DNA from 4 places in the Skermanella rosea genome. Region 1 is predicted to be linked to each of the others. Evidence: riboswitches for the same ligand, from Rfam matches in the RefSeq annotation. Region 1 holds a riboswitch; each other region holds the start of a gene.
What was found. A riboswitch is a leader RNA that binds a small molecule or an ion and turns the genes downstream of it on or off. The one in region 1 is predicted to bind thiamine pyrophosphate.

Region 1 (4,794 bases):
CCATTCGGTCGAGCGGGCCGACGCGACCGCCGTGTCGGTCTGCACCGCGAAGCTGCCCAACCCCGCTTGACCGACCACGGCACGGACGATGCCGGACAGCATGGAGAAGAGCGCCGACGTCCGCCCGCCCTGCGGATCGATCGTGTAGTCCGAGACCTGGACGCGGCTTTCCGGCCCGGTGACAAGGCTGCTGCCGTCTCTGAACTGGACCGTGACCCGGGAGGAGAAGCCTGTCTCGATCACGTCCGACGTGAAGACCGAGGTGCCGATCAGCAACGGGGACCGGATGTCGTCGCGCAGGATCACGGTGCTGCCTTCCTGTCGCACCACCCGTCCGACCGGCGCCCGGTCGGCCGGCGTCATGTCCGCCGCCGACGCCGACGAGGCCATCATCAGGCCGGCCAGCAGCATCGGCGGAATCCTACCAGCGATTCCCATGTCCGAGCCTCCCCATTGGTTCCGCCCAGGCATTTTCCTGGAAACGGGCGGCGGGACGCGCTGAAATTATGGACGGGCCTGGGTTCAAATCGGGTACCCGGCGGACGTCATGGGCGGGATGCCCGATCAACGCCTTTGGTCGAGCATCCCGCCCATGACGTCCGCCGGGACCGGCCGGCTGTAATGATAGCCCTGGCCGAACGTGCATCCCAGTTCCCGAAGCGGCCGGATCAGGTCGGCCGTCTCGACTCCCTCCGCCACCACCTCCATGCCCATGCGGCGGGCCAGGGTGATGATGGTTTCGACGATGTGATGGGTGCGTCCCTCTTCGCCCAGCGCCCGGACGAACGACTGGTCGATCTTGAGCACGTCGAACGGGAACTTGTGCAGGTAGGAAAGGCTGGAGTAACCGGTCCCGAAATCGTCGAGCGCCAGGGTCACGCCGAGGTCCTTGATCCTGCACATGACCTCGTAGGCCTGGTGGGGATCGTGGACCAGCGCCGTCTCGGTCAGTTCGACCTTCAGCCGTTCGGCGGGGAAACCGGTCGTCGCCAGCCGCTCCGCCAAGCCCGTCACCACATCCATGTCCGTGAAATGCTGCGACGACAGGTTGACGCTCAGGAAGGGCAGGGGGCGGCCGCCGGCCGTCCGGCGCAGCAGCGCGCAGGCATCCGCCATGATGACCAAGTCGATGTGCCGGATCAGGCCGCTCTTCTCGCCCAGGTCGATGAACTCGCACGGCGGCACCAGGCCGCGGTCGGGATGACGCCAGCGGGCCAGGGCCTCGAACCCGGCGAGTTCGCCGTCCGCGATCGTCACGATCGGCTGGAAGAACGGTTCGAACTCCCCGGCGCCGAGGCCGCGTTCCAGATCGTATTCGCGGTGTATCCAGTTGAGCGCCGATTCGCCGCGCTCGGTGCCGCCGGTGGGCGCCGATACCACCAGATGGTTCGCCGTCCCCCGGTCTCGGCCTGGCAGGTCGTTGAGAAGGCCGCTCTGCGCCTGCCTGAACCGGCTGATCAGGCTGCCGAGCAGTTGCCCGACGATCGGCTCCACTTCCTGGATGCGCCGCTTCAGCTGATCACGCCGGATGATCAGCACCTCGGTCTCCTCCATCGCCCGGGCCGCGGCCGACCGGACGCTGTCGTCCAGTACGGCCATCTCGCCGAAGATCTCGCCCCGGCCGAGCGTCGCCAGCGTGATGTGGGTCCGGTCCCGGGTGGCGCAGATCTCGACCTGTCCCCGCTCCACGATATAGGCGCAGTCGGCCGGCTGTCCCTCGAAGAAGATCGTTGCACCTGGTCGAAACGTCTTGCGGATCAAGGGAGGGTCTCCACGGAGGACCGCCGGCTGCCGAACCGGAAAAAGCATTTTCGAGAAAATACGGTTTAATCCAATTTTTGTAAAGACGGGCCATGCCAGTCAAATAATATCCTCACCGGAACCCGACCGTTTGCAGGCTAAGCGGAATGTTCCATTCGCAACGGGATGAGATTTCTGGCTCTTGGCTTGGATTTCTTTTGTGCAATATGTATATCAGTGTCCTTATCCAAAGTTAGTGCGGATGCTTGTTGGTTGATCTTGCTATGTGCCGAAACTTCTATCAGGGAGCTGGCGATGGCCGCAATCGAGAGTCTCAAAGCGATCCTTGACAAGACCTATGAGGGCATGACGCCCAAGCAATTGATGTCCCAATCGCCTGCCGCCCTCGCGGGCGTCACCGAGGGCGACGCGCTCAAACTCAAGGAAGCCTTCGGGATCGACACGATCGAAGAACTGGCGACGTGCAAATACTTCCTGTGGGCTCAGGCACTCCACGTCCTCGCGAAAACCGAGAAGTAGGCTCTTGTCCCGCCACCGTCCGGAGTAGGCGCGGTGGCGGGGCCTTCCTGAAGTTTCCCTAGATTCCGGCCATGGTTTCGTCAAACAGGATAACGGTTTCGGATCGGTAATGCGAGCGCGGAAGAAAAGGGTGGAGTTTTGCCTATCCGAAGTTTTATCTCTCCTGTTTGCACATCCCCGCAGGAAGCCAGGACATGCCGACCACAGCCAGGAAGCTCGATACCCCCACCCGGTTGCCTCCGATCCTGCCGGGGGTGGCTCCGCCGTTCCATCAAGCCGCGCTGTCCAGCTGCGTGGTCCATCACCTCGTCGATCCCGCCAGGGTGACCGACCTCTTTGAAGGGAGCGGGCTGCGGCCAGCCATTTTCGGCGACCACGCCTCGGTCAGCTACGGCTTCCATGTCCACGGCGCCTTCCGGTCGGCCGGGCTGAACCTGCCGCCCGAACACTGGTCGCCGTCGGCGGCCGGGATCGTCCAGGAACTGGAACTGAGCATCGTGGCCTGTCCGGAAGGCCGCTGGGACGAGGTTCCGGACATCACCTTCGACCAGTGGCTCATGGGCGACGAGCAGACCCATCTGCTGGGAAACCACCGCCTGTTCGTGCCCTGCGATGATCCGGCGGCCGTCTCGGTCGGCAGGGAACTGTTCGGCGACCCGATGTTCCTGACCGGCTTCCTGGTCAACCTTCCATCGCCCGATCCTGTCCGTGACGGCAGGGCCGCGACCGCCGAGACGGAGTGGATGCAGACCTGGGGATTCCGGGTCACCGACCCCGACGACCCGGCCGACTGCATTTTCACCGTCCTGGTCGACACCACCGGACTGACCCCGATTCCCGGCACGATCTCCCCGGTGACCCGGTACGGCGTGTCCGCGGGCCGGCCGGTCGGCTCCCGCTGGAGCGTCGCCCGGCCCTTCGACACCTTCTTCATCGCCGATGACGGACCGGCGGATCGGGTGCGGCTGACATACGGCGCCAGCCCCCATCCGATGGGCGTCGTCATGCGGGACCTGTTGGAGGGAACCCCGGCCAATGCGATCCAGACCTTCCAGTCCGACCCGGTCGCGGTCCGCAGCCGGCCCTATTTCCTGAAGCGGCCCTGAAGGCGTCGGCACCGGTCACTTCAGGCGACGGACGGCTTGACAAGCGGCGGCGATGCCCTGAGGATCGGCGTATTCCCAGGGGAGCCCCGATAGGGGGCTGAGATTCCGTCGGCCTAGCGGCAACGCGGAGACCCTTTGAACCTGATCCGGGTCGTGCCGGCGTAGGAAGGGGAGAGGGCGAGGACTCCGCGGTCGCATCCGCGCCCGGTCTCATCATATCCGTCGCTGCATTCCGGATCTCCGCTCGCCTTCGAAGCAGGAGATCACGATGCCGAAAGACAGCAATCCGACCTTCACCGTTTCCACTGGGCCGCTGCCCGCGTCGCGCAAGGTGCATGTTCCGGGCACCCAGTACCCGGACCTGCGGGTCGCACTGCGCGAGATCGACCTGGAGCCCGGCTGCGGCGAACCGCCGGTCCGTGTCTATGACAGCTCCGGCCCCTACAGCGATCCGGCCGCTGAAATCGACATCGCCCGCGGCCTGCCCCCGTTGCGCGCCGGCTGGATCGCGGCCCGCGGCGATACCGAAGCCTATGACGGCCGGCCGGTCAGGCCGGAGGACAACGGCCTGCGCCAGGGCCAACGCTCCAACCTGGAGGAGTTCTCCGGCCCCGCCCGCAGGCCGCTGCGGGCACGGGGCGGTGCCGCCGTGACACAGATGGCCTATGCGCGGCGCGGCATCGTCACGCCGGAGATGGAGTATGTCGCGATCCGGGAGAACCTCGGCCGGCAGGCGGCGCTCGACGCCGTGCGCGACGGCCGGTCCTTCGGCGCCGCGATCCCGGACCATGTCACCCCGGAATTCGTGCGCGACGAGGTGGCGAAGGGCAGGGCGATCATCCCGGCCAACATCAACCATCCGGAGATCGAGCCGATGATCATCGGCCGCAATTTCCTGGTCAAGATCAACGCCAACATCGGCAATTCCGCCGTCGCCTCCTCCGTGGCGGAAGAGGTCGAGAAGATGGTCTGGGCGACCCGCTGGGGGGCCGACACCGTGATGGACCTCTCGACCGGCGCCAACATCCACACCACCCGCGAGTGGATCATCCGCAATGCCGCCGTGCCGATCGGCACCGTCCCGATCTACCAGGCCTTGGAGAAGGTCGGCGGCCGGGCCGAGGAGCTGACCTGGGACATCTACCGCGACACCCTGGTCGAGCAGGCGGAGCAGGGCGTGGACTACTTCACCATCCATGCCGGCGTCCGGCTCGCCCATATCCCGCTGACCGCGCGGCGGGTGACCGGCATCGTCTCGCGCGGCGGTTCGATCCTGGCCAAGTGGTGCCTGGCGCACCACCGGGAGAACTTCCTCTATACCCGGTTCGAGGAGATCTGCGAGATCATGCGGGCCTACGACATCAGCTTCTCGCTGGGTGACGGGCTTCGGCCGGGTTCCATCGCCGAC
Region 2 (4,794 bases), 2.6 Mb from region 1:
CGTAGCGGACGCCGGCGCCGTTAAAGTCCAGGTCGTAGACGTTCTCGACGCCCTGGACATACATGGCGAGCCGTTCCAGGCCGTAGGTCAGCTCGACCGCGACGGGGTCGCACTCGATGCCGCCGACCTGCTGGAAATAGGTGAACTGGGTGACCTCCATGCCGTCGCACCAGACTTCCCAGCCCAGGCCCCAGGCGCCCAGGGTCGGGCTTTCCCAGTCGTCCTCGACGAACCGGATGTCGTGAAGCGCGGGGTCGATCCCCAGGGCGTACAGGCTCTTCAGGTATAGGTCCTGCGCGTCGGCCGGCGACGGCTTCAGGATCACCTGGAACTGGTAATAATGCTGCAAGCGGTTGGGATTCTCGCCGTAGCGGCCGTCCTTGGGGCGGCGCGACGGCTGAACATAGGCGGCGCGCCAAGCCTGCGGCCCCAGCGCCCGCAAGGTCGTCGCCGGGTGGAACGTGCCGGCGCCGACTTCCATGTCATAGGGCTGGAGGATGACGCAGCCCTGTTCCGCCCAGAAATTCTGGAGCTTGAGGATCAGCCCCTGGAAGCTGAGGGGCCGTGTCGCCGCGCTTGCAGGCGCCATGTTCGCTCACACTTTATGATTATGTTGCAGTGCGTGGACGATACGCGGGCAATCTGGCGGAATCAAGTGCAGGAGGCGGTGCGTCGGAGCCGGCGTCGCACGACGGGCGAACGTCAAAGGGCCGCATTATCCACAGATGAACGCAGATGGACACAGATAGGATCGAAAAAACATCTGTGTCCATCTGCGTTTATCTGTGGATGAATGAAATGAACTCTCACCGGTAAGGGCAGTCCGGGCGGCCGCAGGCGCTGGCCTTGGTAGCCGACACGTAGACGCCGCAGGAGGCGCAACGGACCATCTCCTGGGCGTCGCGGGGACGCGGGCGGGGCAGCCCGGCCTCGCGGCGGGCCGCCATCTCGCGCTTCGCCTTGGCGATCGCCTGGGAGCGGGTCACGAACTTGAAGCCGAACCACACGATGGCGATCAGCAGGACTAGGGTGAGGAACTTCAACATGCTTTCTCTTAGTTCCCCGCCCCATGTCGGTCAAGTCAGGCGCCGGTCAAGTCAGGTGCCGATCAGCCCGAGCTGCGGGCTGGAGGCCTGGGCGTAGGTCCGCTTCGGGATGCGGCCGGCCTCCCGGGCGGCGTGCCCCGCCTCCACCGCGGAGCGCATCGCCGCGGCCATGCGGCGCGGGTCGCGGGCTTTGGCCACCGCCGTGTTCAGCAGCACGGCGCTGCACCCCAGCTCCATCGCCAGCGTCGCGTCCGAGGCGGTGCCGATCCCCGCGTCCAGGATGACCGGAACGGAGCTGCGCGCGCAGATCAGCTCGATCGCGTGGGGGTTGGCGATGCCCAGGCCGGAACCGATCGGCGAGCCCAGCGGCATCACCGCCGCCGCCCCGGCGTCGGCCAGCTTCCGGCAGGACACCGGATCGTCGTTGCAGTAGGGCAGCACGGTGAAGCCATCGGCGACCAGCTCCTCGGTCGCGCGCCGAAGCTCCTCCACGTCGGGGTGGAGGGTCTCGCGGTCGCCGATCACCTCCAGCTTGATCCAGTTCGTGTCCAGCGCCTCTCGGGCGAGGCGGGCGGTCAGAACCGCTTCCCGCGCGGTCGAGCATCCGGCGGTGTTGGGCAGCAGGACGTAATCGGATCCCAGCAGGTCGACCATGCTCTCGGCATAGCCTTCCAGGCTGATGCGGCGGATCGACACGGTGACCACCTCGGCGCCGCTCGCCGTGATGGAGTCGAGCATGACCTGTCGGTTCGGATAGCCGGCGGTGCCGATGAACAGGCGGGAGGTGAGCGTGCGGCCGGCGATTTCGAAGGAATCGGGCAGATGGGGCATGGGGTGCTTTCAGGGCTTCGTATCGGGCGTGTCCGGCTTCAGCCGCCGGAGAAGGGGCGGACGATCTCCAGGTCGTCGCCTTCGGCCAGGGCGGTGTCGGCCCAGCGGCCGGCGGGGACGACCGCGCCGTTCAGCGCGACGGCGACGCCGCGGGCTCCGGGAACCACCCCCTTCCCGCGCAGCAGGGCGTCGAGCGTCGGGGCCGCCAGCGGCTCGCGCTGGCCGTTCACCTGGATATGCGGGGGAATATGTCGGGTCATGGAAGTTCCTTCCCACTCTGCGGGCGGCCTGGCGCCGCTCTCTTCGCGAATCGGTCGATGCCGAACGGGCGGATGACGTCGGCGATCCGCCCGGTCAGGATGTGGTCGGAGACGGCGTCGGCGGTGACCGGGGTCAGCAGGATGCCGTTCCGGTGATGGCCGGTCGCCAGGACCAGCCCGTCCAGCGCCGACGGTCCCAGGATGGGGGCGTCGTCGCGCGAGCCGGGGCGGAAGCCGACCCACAGCTCGTCGATCGGCAGTTCCTCGACTCCCGGCAGCGCCCGCCAGGCGCCCTCGAGCAGGGACATGACGCCGCCCGCGGTCAGGTCGGTGTCGAAGCCGCGCTCCTCCACCGTGGCGCCGATCACCAGCCGGCCGTCGCGGCGCGGCACCAGATAGACGCCGGGCGTCCAGACCACATGCCGGAGCAGCGGCTCGCGCGGGTCCATCCGAAGGGCCGCCATCTGGCCCTTGACCGGCCGGACCGGCGGCCGGGCACCGTCGGGCAGACCGGGAATCCCCCGCGACCAGGCGCCCGCGGCCAGCACGGTGACGTCGGCCCGGTGCGTCCCGCCTCCGGCCGCCAGCACGCCGGCGGCGTGCCCGCCCTCGACCAGGATCTCCTCGACCGCCGTGTGTTCATGCAAGCGCCCCCCGGCCCGCTCGAAGGCGGTGCGGAGCGCCAGGGCGACCTTGCGGTTGTCCACCTGATGATCGCGCGGGCTCAGGATCGCCGCCGCCGTGCCGGTGTGCAGATAGGGCTCGCGGCGCTTGACCTCCGCCCCCGTCAGCCACTCATGGCCGAGCCCCAGGCTCTTCTGGAGGTCGAAATTGAAGCGCAGCCGGGCGACGTCGTCGGAGTTCAGGGCCACCACGAGGGTGCCCTCGGTGCGCAACTCGACGTCGATGCCGGAGGCGGCCTGAAGCTCCTCGGCGAAGCCCGGCCACAGGTCCTGGCTGTGCCGGTTCAGCGGCAGCTGGCCCTCCTCGCCGGGCTCGACCTCGACGCCGGCCGCCAGCATCCCCGCGGCGGCATGGCTGGCGCCGCGTCCCGCCTCGCCCTTGTCGAAGATCTCGACCCGGCACCCGGCGGCGGCAAGGCGCCAGCCGATGCCGAGGCCGACCACGCCGGCGCCGACGATGGCGACCGAGGGGCGGTCGGACCGCGGGCCGGTCGGAATATCGGAAATGGATCGCGCTGTCGTCATGGGGGCTCCCTTCGTCGGCATTATCCGAACAGGTTCGATGGGTATGATCTCAGCCGGCCCCTCGAAGGACCGGCACCCCAGCCAGATTTTCCGGACTCGCGTCCGGGGTCGCGACTATGCGGCATGCCCCGGTGTGACCGCAAGGCTTATCGGGCAGCCGCCCAGCCCGGGGGCGCCGCTACAGGCCGAAGCGGGACCACATGGCGCGGTCCTCGACGGCATTGATCATGGCGCTTGCCAGATCGTCGGCGAGGCCGGACGGCGTCAGGGCGGGCAGCGCCGCTTCCGTCCGGATGCGGCCGCGCCACCAGCGGCGCTCGCCATGGACCAGCCGCAGGTTGACCTTTTCGCCGAAGCGGTCGCGCATGACCGATCGCAGGTCGCCGAGCCCGTCGACCAGCCCCAGGTCCAGCGCCTTGGCGCCGGTCCAGAACTCCCCCGAGAACAGGTCCTCGTCGGTCCCCTTCAGGCGGTCGCCGCGCCGGCCGCGGACCATGGCCTTGAAGGCGTCGTGGATCTCCGCCTGGATCGCCTTCAGCCGGACGATGTCCTCGTCCCGCTCGGGCTGGAACGGGTCGAGCATGGCCTTCCGGGTGCCGGAGGTATGTACCCGCCGCTCGATCCCGTAGCGGGCGATCAGGTCCTGGAAGCCGAAGCCCGCGGAAACCACGCCGATCGAGCCGATGATCGAGCTGGGATCGGCGTAGATCTCGTCGGCGGCGCAGGCCAGCCAGTAGCCGCCGGACGCCGCGACGTCCTCCGCGAAGGCGAAGACCGGCACCTTCTTCTCGTCGGCCAGCTGGCGGATGCGTCCCGCGACCAGGGCGGACTGGACCGGCGAACCGCCGGGCGAATTGACCTGGAGCGCCACGGCCTGCTGGCCGGGAACGGAGAAGGCGCGCTGGATGGCGGGCGCCAGGGCCGCCAGGGTGATCCCCGGGCGGAGCGCCCCGCCGGCGCCGATGACGCCGGACAGCCGGAGAACGGAAACGGTGGGGGCGGGCTTGCGACCGAGGGCGGTCATGATACGGCGGATCAGCATGCCGCTTAACATGGGGCGGGCGCCCTGTTTTCAAAGATCCAGCGCGGCGCCGTCGCGCAGGATCGCCTGGGCCGCGCCGGTGAAGCCGCCGTCGGCCTCGTGCAGCACCAGGCCGGGCATCAGGCGGGCGGGGCTGCGGGCTCCCTTGCGCGCGGTCACCACGACGCGGCGGGCCGGCCGGCCGGCCTTGGGCCACAGCGGGACCAGGGTGATCCCGCCGAACCGGCCATGCAGCAGGGCGATCAGGTCGTCCAGCCGGTCGGCCCGGTGGATGACGGTCAGGGTGCCGCGCGGCTTCACCCGGCGGGCGCAGAAGTCCAGCCAGGCCGCCAGGTCGGCCGCACCCTCGCCGTGCGCCAGCGCGCGCCCCGCCTCGGGCGGCGGAGTGTGGGTGCCGGCCTCCTGGA
Region 3 (4,794 bases), 1.8 Mb from region 1:
GTCATTGGTCTGGTCGGCCAGCAGCTTGACCTCGTTCGCGACGACCGAGAAGCCGCGCCCGGCCTCGCCGGCGCGCGCCGCCTCAATGCTGGCGTTCAGCGCGAGCAGGCGCGTCTCCTTGGCGATCTTCTCGATCAGCGAGGCGATCGAGCCGATCCTGTCGGACACGTCGGTCAGGTTGTTGGCGATGTCGCGGGCCGCCTGGGACCGGACGGTGGCGTCCTGGGCGGCCCCGGTCGAGCGGTCCACCTGCCGCGAGATCTCGGCGATGGAGGCCGAAAGCTCCTGGGTGGCGGCGGCGATGGTCTGGGCGTTGACGTCGGCCTCGTGGGACGCCTCGGCGACGTGGCCGCCGTCCTCGCTGACCATGCGGGCGGCGCCCAACACCTCGGTCGAGGCCCTTTCCATCGCCTCGGCCTTGCGGCGGACCAGCTGGACCGCGTCGTCCAGCTCCTGCTCGAAGGTGTCGGCGAGGTCGAGCAGCTCGTCCGTCACGTGCTGCTCGGTCGTCGTGTGGGTATAGACGGAAAGCGCCAGCTCCGCCTCCATCAGGAGGGTGCGGATCAGCGTCGCCGCCTGGTCGGCCGCGGCGTGCCGGCTCCAGCGGTTGCGCTCGATCACCGAGCGGACCAGCCGCTCCAGGATGAAGGAATAGGCCGACAGATAGAAACGCGGCTTCAGCCCGACCCGGTGGTGGGCCGACCCGATCCGCTGCACCCGCTCCACGTACCCGGCGTCGATGCCGTCGACGAACAGCTTGTGCCAATGGTCCTGCTGAGCGCAGATCAGGCGGGTGACCATGCCCTCCGCCGCGATCAGCTCCGCCGTCTCGGGAAAGCGCTTCAGGAAGCCGTAGAAATCGGTGAGGATGCCGTCCAGGTCGGCGTTGACATGGGGGCCGAGCTGCCGGAGCGAGCGCTGCGTGGCACCGTCGATCCGCCAGAGCGCCAGCTCGACCGACGTGCCATGGGACGGGGCCGCGTCGGGCTGAGCCCGCGCGTCGGACAGCTCGCGAGTGTTCATTGGTCATCCCCCCAGTTGCAATCGCGGACAATCGGGCGCCAGGGTTGCAGCGGCAATGATCTACGTCAAAAGTATTAGATTAAACGGCCGGGCGCTCTCCTTCGGATAGGGCTGGCCGAGCCTTGACGGGGCCAAGCCGGACTGTCACTGTCGCGTCACGAAGGCTGGGGTGCCGGGCCGATCCGCCCGTGCTGAGATCATACCCATAGAACCTGATCTGGATCATGCCAGCGAAGGGAGCCCGTGGGACCGACCAAGAGCAAATCGCGGCACTCACAGGTTTCCGCTTCGCAAGGAGGAAGGGGAACCGACGATGTCCGCCCGGAAGTCCACACTGTTCGCCGCCGCGTTCGCCGCCGCCCTGTCGTCCGCCGCCGGCTCCGCCGCCGCGGCCGACCTGGACATCCCGGTGCTGGTGCCGGTCACCGGCTTCCTGGCGCTGGAAGGCACCAGCCAGCGGAACGGCGCCGTCCTGGCGATCCGGGAAGCTCCCGAAGGGGTTACGGTGCGGTCGGAAGTGATCGATACCGGCACCTCCCCCGAAGGCGCGGTAACCGCGCTGGAACGGGCGTCCGGGCGCGGGACCCCGACGGCGGTCGCCGCTAGCATGCTGGGCACCCAGATGCTCGCCATGCTGCCGCTGGCCGACGAGTACGGCATCCCCCTGGTCACGGTCTCCGGCACGGCGTCGATCACCGAGCGCGGCAATCCCTGGGTCTTCCGCTTCTTCCCCGGCGACGGGGTCACCAAGACCGCCCATGCCCGCTACGTGGCGGAGGAACTGGGCAAGCGCAGGCCGGCCGTGATCTACCAGACCACCGCCTATGGCCAGAGCGGCCAGGCGCACCTGCGCGACGCCTTCGGCAAGCTGGGCGTCGAGCCGGTGTTCGAGGAGGGCGTCGATCCCGGCATCCGCGACATGCTGCCGGTGCTGACCAAGGCCATGGCGGCCAACCCCGACGTGCTGGTCCTGCACCTGCATTCCGGCCCGACGGCGCTGTTCGTGCGGCAGGCGACGGCCATGAACCCCGGCGTGCCGATCGTCGCCGGCTCGGCCATGCACCAGCCGTCCACCGCGGCGTTGCTGGAGCCGGCCGAACTGAGGGGCGTCTGCGCCGAGACCTCGGCCTCGCCGGTGTCGGGCGGCTCGCCGGAGATGGAGCGCTTCACCGCCGAGTACCGCACGGCCTTCGGCACCGAGCCCGACGCCTTCGCGCTCGGCCAGTACGACGGCATCCGCATGGTGTTGGACGCGGCGGCCAAGGGGGCGGACACGCCGGAGGCCGTGCGCGACGCGCTGGCCAAGGGGACGTACCGCGGGCTCGCCATGACCTACCACTCCGACGGCCGGGGCAACATGGCCCATTCCGCGGTCATCGTCTGCTACGACGGATCGTCGCGCGTTCCGGCGGTGGTCAAGCGCTACGACGTGGCGCCGTGACGGGTGTCGCGCAGCTTCTGGTCAACGGGGTGGCACTGGGCGCCGCCTATGCGCTGGTCGCCCTGGGCTTCGTACTGGTGCTGAACGCGACCTCGGCCGTCAACTTCGCCCAGGGCGACCTGGTCATGGCCGGCGGATTCCTGGCGGTGGCCCTGGCGGGGCTGATCCCCCTGCCCGGCATCCTGCTGCTGCCGCTGGTGGCGGCGCTGATGGCGGCGCTGGGGCTGCTGGTGTCGCTGCTGGCCTACCTGCCGCTTCGGCATCGCCCGCCGGTCAGCGTCTTCATCAGCACCATCGCGGTCGGCATCATCCTGCAGAACGGCGCCACCCTGCTGTTCGGGCCGGAGCCGAAGGCGGCGCCGCCGCTGTTCGGGGGCGGAACGCTGGAGATCGCCGGCCTGCTCGTGCCTAAGCAGTCGCTCGCGGTCGTGGCGGTGGCCGGGCTGCTGATCCTGGGGCAGCACTGGCTGTTCGCCCGCACCCAGCTGGGCCGGCGCCTGCGGGCGACCGCCCAGGACCCGGAGATGGCGCGGGCCTGCGGCATCCCCGTGACGGCCATGGTCGCCGCCACCTTCGCGCTGGGCGCCGCGCTGGCGGGCGCCGCCGGGCTGCTGCTGTCCAACCAGTTCTTCGTGACGCCGACCTCGGGCAGCGGGCTGATCCTGAAGGCCTACATCGCCGTGACCATCGGCGGCTGGGGGTCGGTCCCGGGCGCCGTCGCCGGCGCGCTGCTGATCGCCGCGTTCGAGGTGCTGGTGTCCGCCACCCTGTCCTACTCGGCGGCGACGGCGGCGCTGTACCTGGCGCTGCTGGCGATCCTGGCGGTGCGCCCCCAGGGCCTGTTCGGCGAGGCGGCCCGCAGCCGTGCCTGAAAACCGGCTCACGAGGATTCCCGGAAGAGGCATTCCGGTTCGGGGGGCCATGCCGCTGCTGGCGGCGGCCGGCGCGGCGCTCGCGGCCTACGCGCTGCTGTTCGCCGACCCCTACGGGCTGCGGGTGCTGACCGTGGCCGGGGTCTATGCGCTGGCCGTGATCGGCTACCAGATGATCTTCGGCAATGCCGGCGCCCTGTCGCTGGCGCAGGGCACCTTCTATGGACTCGGGGCCTATGCCACCGGCATCCTGGGCGGCCGGTACGGCCTCGGCTTCGAGGCGACCTTTCCGCTCTCGGTCCTGGCGCCGACCCTGCTGGCCCTCGCCGTGGCGGCGCCGGTGCTCCGGCTGGAGAGCCATTACTTCGCCCTGGCGACGCTGGGCATCGGGCAGGTGGTGCTGCTCGCCGCGGTGGAATGGCAGGACCTGACCGGCGGCTCCAACGGGATCGCCGGCGTGCCGGGGATAGAGCTGTTCGGCTGGCGCCCCGGGCGCGGCCTGCCCCTGGCGCTGTTCGTCTGGGCGCTGGCGGCGCTGGGCGCCCTGGCGGCGTGGCGGATCGGGCGGGGCCTGCGCGGGCTGGCCTTCCCCCTGATGCGCGACACGCCGGCGGCGGCCCGCACGCTGGGCATCGACATCGACCGGCTACGGCTGGAATGCTTCGTCCTCGGCGCCGCCTATGCCGGCGCGGCGGGAGCGCTCGCCGCCCATATCCAGCGGGTGGTGTCGCCCGAGGTGCTGGAGTTCCCGGTCATGGTCACGATCCTGACCATGGCGGTGATCGGCGGTCTGGGCAGCGTCGCGGGGGCGCTGGCCGGCGCCGTCCTGCTGACCCAGCTGCCGGAATGGTTCCGCGGGCTGGAGGGCGGGTACCTGCTGCTGTACGGCGTGGCCTTGCTGGCGACGGTGGTGGCGGCGCCCTGGGGGCTGGTCGGCCTGGCGGAGCGGCTGCGCGCGCGCTGGCTGCCGGAGCCGCCCCGCCCGCCGCCGGCCCCGCTGGCGCCGGAGCCTCGGCCGGCGGCCCCGTTACGCGGCCCGGTGCTGTATGTCGAGGGTTTCTCCAAGTCCTTCGGAGGCGTCCGGGCGGTCGACGGCGTCGGCTTGGCGATCGATCCCGGCGAGATCCTGGGGGTGATCGGCCCCAACGGCTCGGGCAAGACGACGCTGATCAACCTGGTGACCGGCCTGGAGAAGTCGGACGGCGGCAGGCTGTACGTGAGGGGCGTGGATCTGACCGGACGGGCGCCGCACGGGATCGCGCGGGCCGGGGTCGCCCGGACCTTCCAGACCGCCAGCCTGCCGCCCGGGACGGACGCGCTTGGAGCGGTGGTGGCGGCGCGGATCACCCTCGACCGGGATGTCCGGACGGCGGAAGCCCACGCGATGCATTTCCTGGAACGGGCCGGCGCCGCCGACCTCGCCCGCGAGCCTTGCGCGACCCTGCCGCCGGGGCTTCG
Region 4 (4,794 bases), 1.7 Mb from region 1:
AATTGACGTTGACCAGTTCCACGTCGGACAGCTTCAGCCCGGCGTTCTCCAGCATCGCGCCGAGCAGCGCGTCCTCCAGCCCGCCGACGGAGTATCCGACCTTGCGCCCCTTCAGGTCCGCGATCGACTTGACCGGCCCGTCCGCCAGCACGACCACCGTGTTCAGCGGCGTCGCGATCAGGGTGCCGATCCGGGTCAGCGGCAGGCCCTCGGCCGCCTGCATCTGGAGCTGCGGCTGGTAGGATACCGCCAGGTCGGCCCGGCCGGCGGCGACCAGCTTGGGCGGGTCGTTCGGGTCGGCCGGGGCGACCATCTCGACCTCCAGCCCCGCGTCGCGGAAGTAACCCATCTCCCGAGCCACATACAGCGGCGCATGGTCGGGGTTGACGAACCAGTCCAGCAGGACCGTGAGCTTGTCCTGGGCCAGTGCCGGCGCCGAAGCGGCGAGGCCGGCCGCCAGGACCAGCCCCGCCAGTCCGGCCTTCAGGAATGATCGGCGCGATGCTTCGGTACGCATGGGTGTTCAGTCCCTCTCTTCGTCTGGATTCTTGTCCCGTTGCCACGGCAGGGCGCGGCGCAGCAGCGCGTCCACCGCGAAATAGAGCGCCACCGCGATGGCGGCCAAGGTCAGCAGGGCCGCGAACATCAAGTCCACCTGCATGCGCCCGTTGGCGTGCAGCATCAGGTATCCGAGCCCGGCCGAGGCCCCGACCCACTCGCCGACCACGGCGCCGATCGGCGCCACCGCCGTGGCGACCCGCAGGCCGGAGGCGAAGGCGGGCAATGCTGCCGGCAGGCGGATCCGGACCAGCGTGGTCCAGCGCGACCCGCCCATGGTCCGAGCCAGGTCCAGCCAGCCCGGCTCGGTCCGGCGCAGCCCGTCGAAGAAGGCCGAGGTGACCGGGAAATAGATGATCAGGGTCGCCATCGCGACCTTGGACGCCATGCCGTAGCCCAGCCACAGCACCAGCAGCGGCGCCAGCGCGAACACCGGGATCGCTTGGCTGAACACCAGCACCGGCATCAGCCAGCGGCGCGCCGGCCGGAAATAGCTGAGCGTCAGCGCCGTGGCGGCGCCCAGCACGACGCCGAGCGCCAGCCCGCCCAGGATCTCGCCCATCGTGAACAGGGCGTGGTAGCCGATCAGGCCGGCCCGCTCCCACAGCGCCACCGCCACCCGCGCCGGATCGGGCAGGATGAATCGCGGCACGCCGGTCGCCCAGACAAGCGCCTGCCACGCGGCGATCAGGACCGCCGCGGTCACCAGGGGGCGCACCATGGGCCGTACCGCCCGCATCATGATGACAGCCGCCGCAGCAGCTCGGCCTGCCGCGCCAGAAGCGCCGGATCGTCGGCCGGCCGCGGCGGCGAACCCTCGGGCGAGATCGCCGGCCCGATTTCCGCCGGCTGTCCCGCCATCACATGGATCCGATGTCCGATGCGAAGCGCCTCCAGCGGGTCGTGGGTGACCAGAAGCACCGTCTTCCCCGCCAGCAGCCCGGCCGCCAGTTCCTGGAGCCTGAGCCGGGTGATCGCGTCCAGGGCCGAGAAGGGCTCGTCCATCAGCACGACGGGACGGTCCTCCATCAGGGTGCGGGCCAGGGCCACCCGCTGGCGCATGCCGCCCGACAGCTCCGCCGGCCGGGCTTGCAGCCGGTCGCCCAGCCCGACCGCGTCGAGCAGCCCGCGCGCCCGGTCCGCCAGGGCGGCGCCCACCGCCTCGCCGCGCAGCCTCGGCCCCAGCAGCACGTTGTCCAGCGCGCCCAGCCAGGGCAGCAGCAGGTCCTGCTGAGCCATGTAGGCGACCCGGCCGTCCAGCGGCTTTCCGTCCTCCGCCGCCAGGACCGTGGGCGGCTCCGGATCGGCCAGCCCGGCGATCAGCCGAAGCAGCGTGGTCTTGCCGACGCCGCTCGGCCCGAGCAGGCAGGTGCAGCGGCCGCCTTCGAGCTCGAAATCCAGGCCGTCGAACAGCCGCGCGCCGCCATAGGTCAGGCGGGCCCGCTCAATTCTCACGCCGATGCTGGGAGGATGGGCCGACACGGTCGGCCGCACGAGGTCGTGCATGGGTCACTGATCCCTACGCCGGTATCAACCGGATCAGGTTCCAGGGGTCGTCCCGCGGCTTGGGACCTCTCAGCCGACCATCGGCTCCCCCCAGTGAGGTTGGGACAGACTATTGCAAGTCCGTGACGCCCTGGCAAGGCGCTGGAATACCGAATACGCACATAGTTGACGAAGCGCGGGGGGCGGCCTAGGTCAGCTTCCATGTTGAACCAGCCCCAGCCCGCCCAGTCCCAGCCCGCCCAGTCCGAGCCCATCGGCCCGCTCTTCATCGGAAGCGAGATCTACCGGGCCTCCACCTATGGCAAGAAGCACCCGCTCGCGATCCCGCGGGTCTCCACCGCGATCGACCTTTCCCGCGCCATGGGATGGCTGGACCACCGGGACTATCTGGACAGCCCCAGGGCGACCCCCGACCAGCTCGCCCGTTTTCACGACCGGACATATATAGAGACGGTCCGCCGGGCCGAGGCGGAGCAGCGGCTCGATCCGGAGGCGCGCGACCGCTACAATATCGGCCGGCTGGAGAACCCGATCTTCGCCGAGGTCTTCCGCCGTCCCGCCACGGCGTCGGGCGGCTCGATCCTGGCCGGCCGGCTGCTGGCCGAGCACGAAGGGGTGATCTACAACCCCGCGGGCGGGACCCACCACGGCCTGCGCGACCGGGCCAGCGGCTTCTGCTACTTCAACGACCCGGTGCTCGCGATCCTGACCATGCTCGACGGCGGCCTGCGCCGCGTCTATTACGCGGACCTGGACGCCCATCACGGCGACGGGGTGGAATATGCCTTCGCCGACGACGACCGGGTGCTGACCGTGTCGGTCCACGAGGGCACCCGCTGGCCCTTCACCGGCAAGGTCGGCGACCGGGCCGGCGGCATGGCCCGCAACCTGCCGGTCCCGGTGGAGTTCAACGACTCCGAACTGGACTACATCCTGGAGAACGCCCTGATGCCGCTGGGCCGGTGCTTCGCCCCCGACGCCGTGGTGATCCAGTGCGGCGCCGACGCCCTGGCCGACGACCCGCTGAGCCGGCTGGAACTGTCCAACCGCGCCCTGTGGAACGCCGTCCGCTCGCTTGCGACCCTCGCTCCCCGGGTCCTGGTCCTGGGCGGCGGCGGCTACAATCCGTGGTCGGTCGGCCGCTGCTGGACCGGGGTCTGGGCCACCCTCAACGGCATCGACCCGGACGTTCCGGTGACTCAGGACGCCGAGGAGGTGCTGCGCGCCCTGACCTGGAGCCGCCGCCAGGGCCAGAACCCGCCGGAACACTGGTTCACCACCATCGCCGACGCCCCGAGGCCCGGCCCGGTGCGCGACGAGATCCGGCAGGTCGTGGACGCGGTCATGTCCTGACGGTACAGGATTCGCCCAAATGCTTTACATATAGTGCGGGCTCCTGTAGCGACTGGACCATGGCTGCCGCGATCATCCGAACCTTCACCCTCGTCCTGCTGCTGGTTGCGGCCGGTCAGGGCTCCCTGTCCGCCGCGGAGACGTTCCGCACCGACCGACTGGTGATCGAGACCGCCTCGGGCGGCAAATTCCCCTTCGCGATCGAAATCGCCGAGACTCCGCGCCAGATGGCGCAGGGGCTGATGTTCCGCGAGACCATGGCGCCCGACGCCGGCATGCTGTTCATCCTGCCGCAGCTTCAGACCATGTCCATGTGGATGAAGAACACCTTCATCCCGCTGGACATGGTGTTCATCGGCCCCGACGGCCGGATCGTGAACATCCACGAGAACGCGGTGCCCCAGTCGCTGGACACCATCAGTTCCGCGGGCCAGGTCAAGGGCGTGCTGGAGATCAACGGCGGCATGGCCGCCCGGCTGGGCATCCGCGCCGGCGACCGGGTGGTCCACCCGGCCTTCCAGCAGCAGGGCTGACCGGGCTGACCCTCAGGGGCGCTTGCGCGCCAGGGTAAGCCCGTCGCCCAGCGGCAGCAGCACCTGGGTCACCCGCTCGTCGGCATGGACGAAGGCGTTGAACGCCCGGAACGTCTCGGTCTTGGGCTTGGTCGCTTGCGGATCGGCGACCGTGCCGCGCCACAGCGTGTTGTCGATCGCGATCACGCCGCCCGGCCGGACGAGGGTCAGCGCCTGCTCGTAATAGGTCGGGTAAAGCTCCTTGTCCGCGTCGATCAGCGCGAAGTCGAAGCTGCCCGCCGCTCCCTCGCCGATCAGGGCCGCAAGCGTCTCCGTCGCCGGGGCCAGCCGCAGGTCGATCTTGTCGGCGACTCCGGCCTCCGCCCAGTAGCGCCGCGCCACGTCGGTCCATTCCACGCTGACGTCGCAGGCCACCACCCGGCCTTCGGGCGGCAGCGCCAGGGCCGCCACCGTGGCGCTGTAGCCGGTGAACACGCCGATATCGAGCGTCCGCCGCGCCCTGAGCAGTTCCAGCACCAGGGTCAGCATCTGCCCTTCCTCCGGCGCTATCTGGTAATAGCCCTGGGTCAGGCTGGCCGTCTCGGCGCGCAGCCGGGTCAGCACCGGCGGCTCCCGCAGCGAATTGTCCAGGATGTACTGGTGGATCGCCGGCGGCAGGAACATGGATTGCTGGGTCACTCGGGATCCTCGTCTCGGGTCGATATCTTGGGACGACACATGGTGTTGATGAAGGGTCGGCCGCCGACCGCCGAATGCCACGGTGCCCTGCATAAGTCCATATGGCAAAGCTTCGGAACTTTCTTCGAGGGCCGCCGGGGGCAGTGGGTTGCTGAGTTTGCCCCGA

Region 2: linked by a shared signal. The riboswitch ahead of thiO (glycine oxidase ThiO) and the one ahead of thiC (phosphomethylpyrimidine synthase ThiC) in region 1 are both predicted to bind thiamine pyrophosphate.
Region 3: linked by a shared signal. The riboswitch ahead of JL101_RS23290 (ABC transporter substrate-binding protein) and the one ahead of thiC (phosphomethylpyrimidine synthase ThiC) in region 1 are both predicted to bind thiamine pyrophosphate.
Region 4: linked by a shared signal. The riboswitch ahead of JL101_RS06760 (ABC transporter ATP-binding protein) and the one ahead of thiC (phosphomethylpyrimidine synthase ThiC) in region 1 are both predicted to bind thiamine pyrophosphate.

Annotation. Positions count from the first base shown of each region.
Region 1 is NZ_CP086111.1:3,153,933-3,158,726, reverse strand. Features, by position in the region: gene JL101_RS14635 (FecR family protein) at 1-438, opposite strand, end outside; gene JL101_RS14630 (EAL domain-containing protein) at 565-1,761, opposite strand; gene JL101_RS14625 (hypothetical protein) at 2,056-2,280, shown strand; gene JL101_RS14620 (hypothetical protein) at 2,475-3,386, shown strand; TPP riboswitch at 3,454-3,572, shown strand; gene thiC (phosphomethylpyrimidine synthase ThiC) at 3,655-4,794, shown strand, end outside.
Region 2 is NZ_CP086111.1:522,899-527,692, forward strand. Features, by position in the region: gene JL101_RS02460 (glycine--tRNA ligase subunit alpha) at 1-589, opposite strand, end outside; gene JL101_RS02465 (PP0621 family protein) at 807-1,046, opposite strand; gene thiG (thiazole synthase) at 1,098-1,877, opposite strand; gene thiS (sulfur carrier protein ThiS) at 1,916-2,137, opposite strand; gene thiO (glycine oxidase ThiO) at 2,134-3,345, opposite strand; TPP riboswitch at 3,335-3,435, opposite strand; gene JL101_RS02485 (S49 family peptidase) at 3,524-4,369, opposite strand; gene JL101_RS02490 (tRNA1(Val) (adenine(37)-N6)-methyltransferase) at 4,418-4,794, opposite strand, start outside.
Region 3 is NZ_CP086111.1:4,987,088-4,991,881, forward strand. Features, by position in the region: gene JL101_RS23285 (methyl-accepting chemotaxis protein) at 1-1,023, opposite strand, end outside; TPP riboswitch at 1,179-1,279, shown strand; gene JL101_RS23290 (ABC transporter substrate-binding protein) at 1,337-2,464, shown strand; gene JL101_RS23295 (branched-chain amino acid ABC transporter permease) at 2,461-3,336, shown strand; gene JL101_RS23300 (branched-chain amino acid ABC transporter ATP-binding protein/permease) at 3,386-4,794, shown strand, end outside.
Region 4 is NZ_CP086111.1:1,456,850-1,461,643, forward strand. Features, by position in the region: gene JL101_RS06750 (ABC transporter substrate-binding protein) at 1-517, opposite strand, end outside; gene JL101_RS06755 (ABC transporter permease) at 524-1,279, opposite strand; gene JL101_RS06760 (ABC transporter ATP-binding protein) at 1,297-2,064, opposite strand; TPP riboswitch at 2,057-2,165, opposite strand; gene JL101_RS06765 (acetoin utilization protein AcuC) at 2,266-3,417, shown strand; gene JL101_RS06770 (DUF192 domain-containing protein) at 3,477-3,950, shown strand; gene JL101_RS06775 (O-methyltransferase) at 3,963-4,628, opposite strand.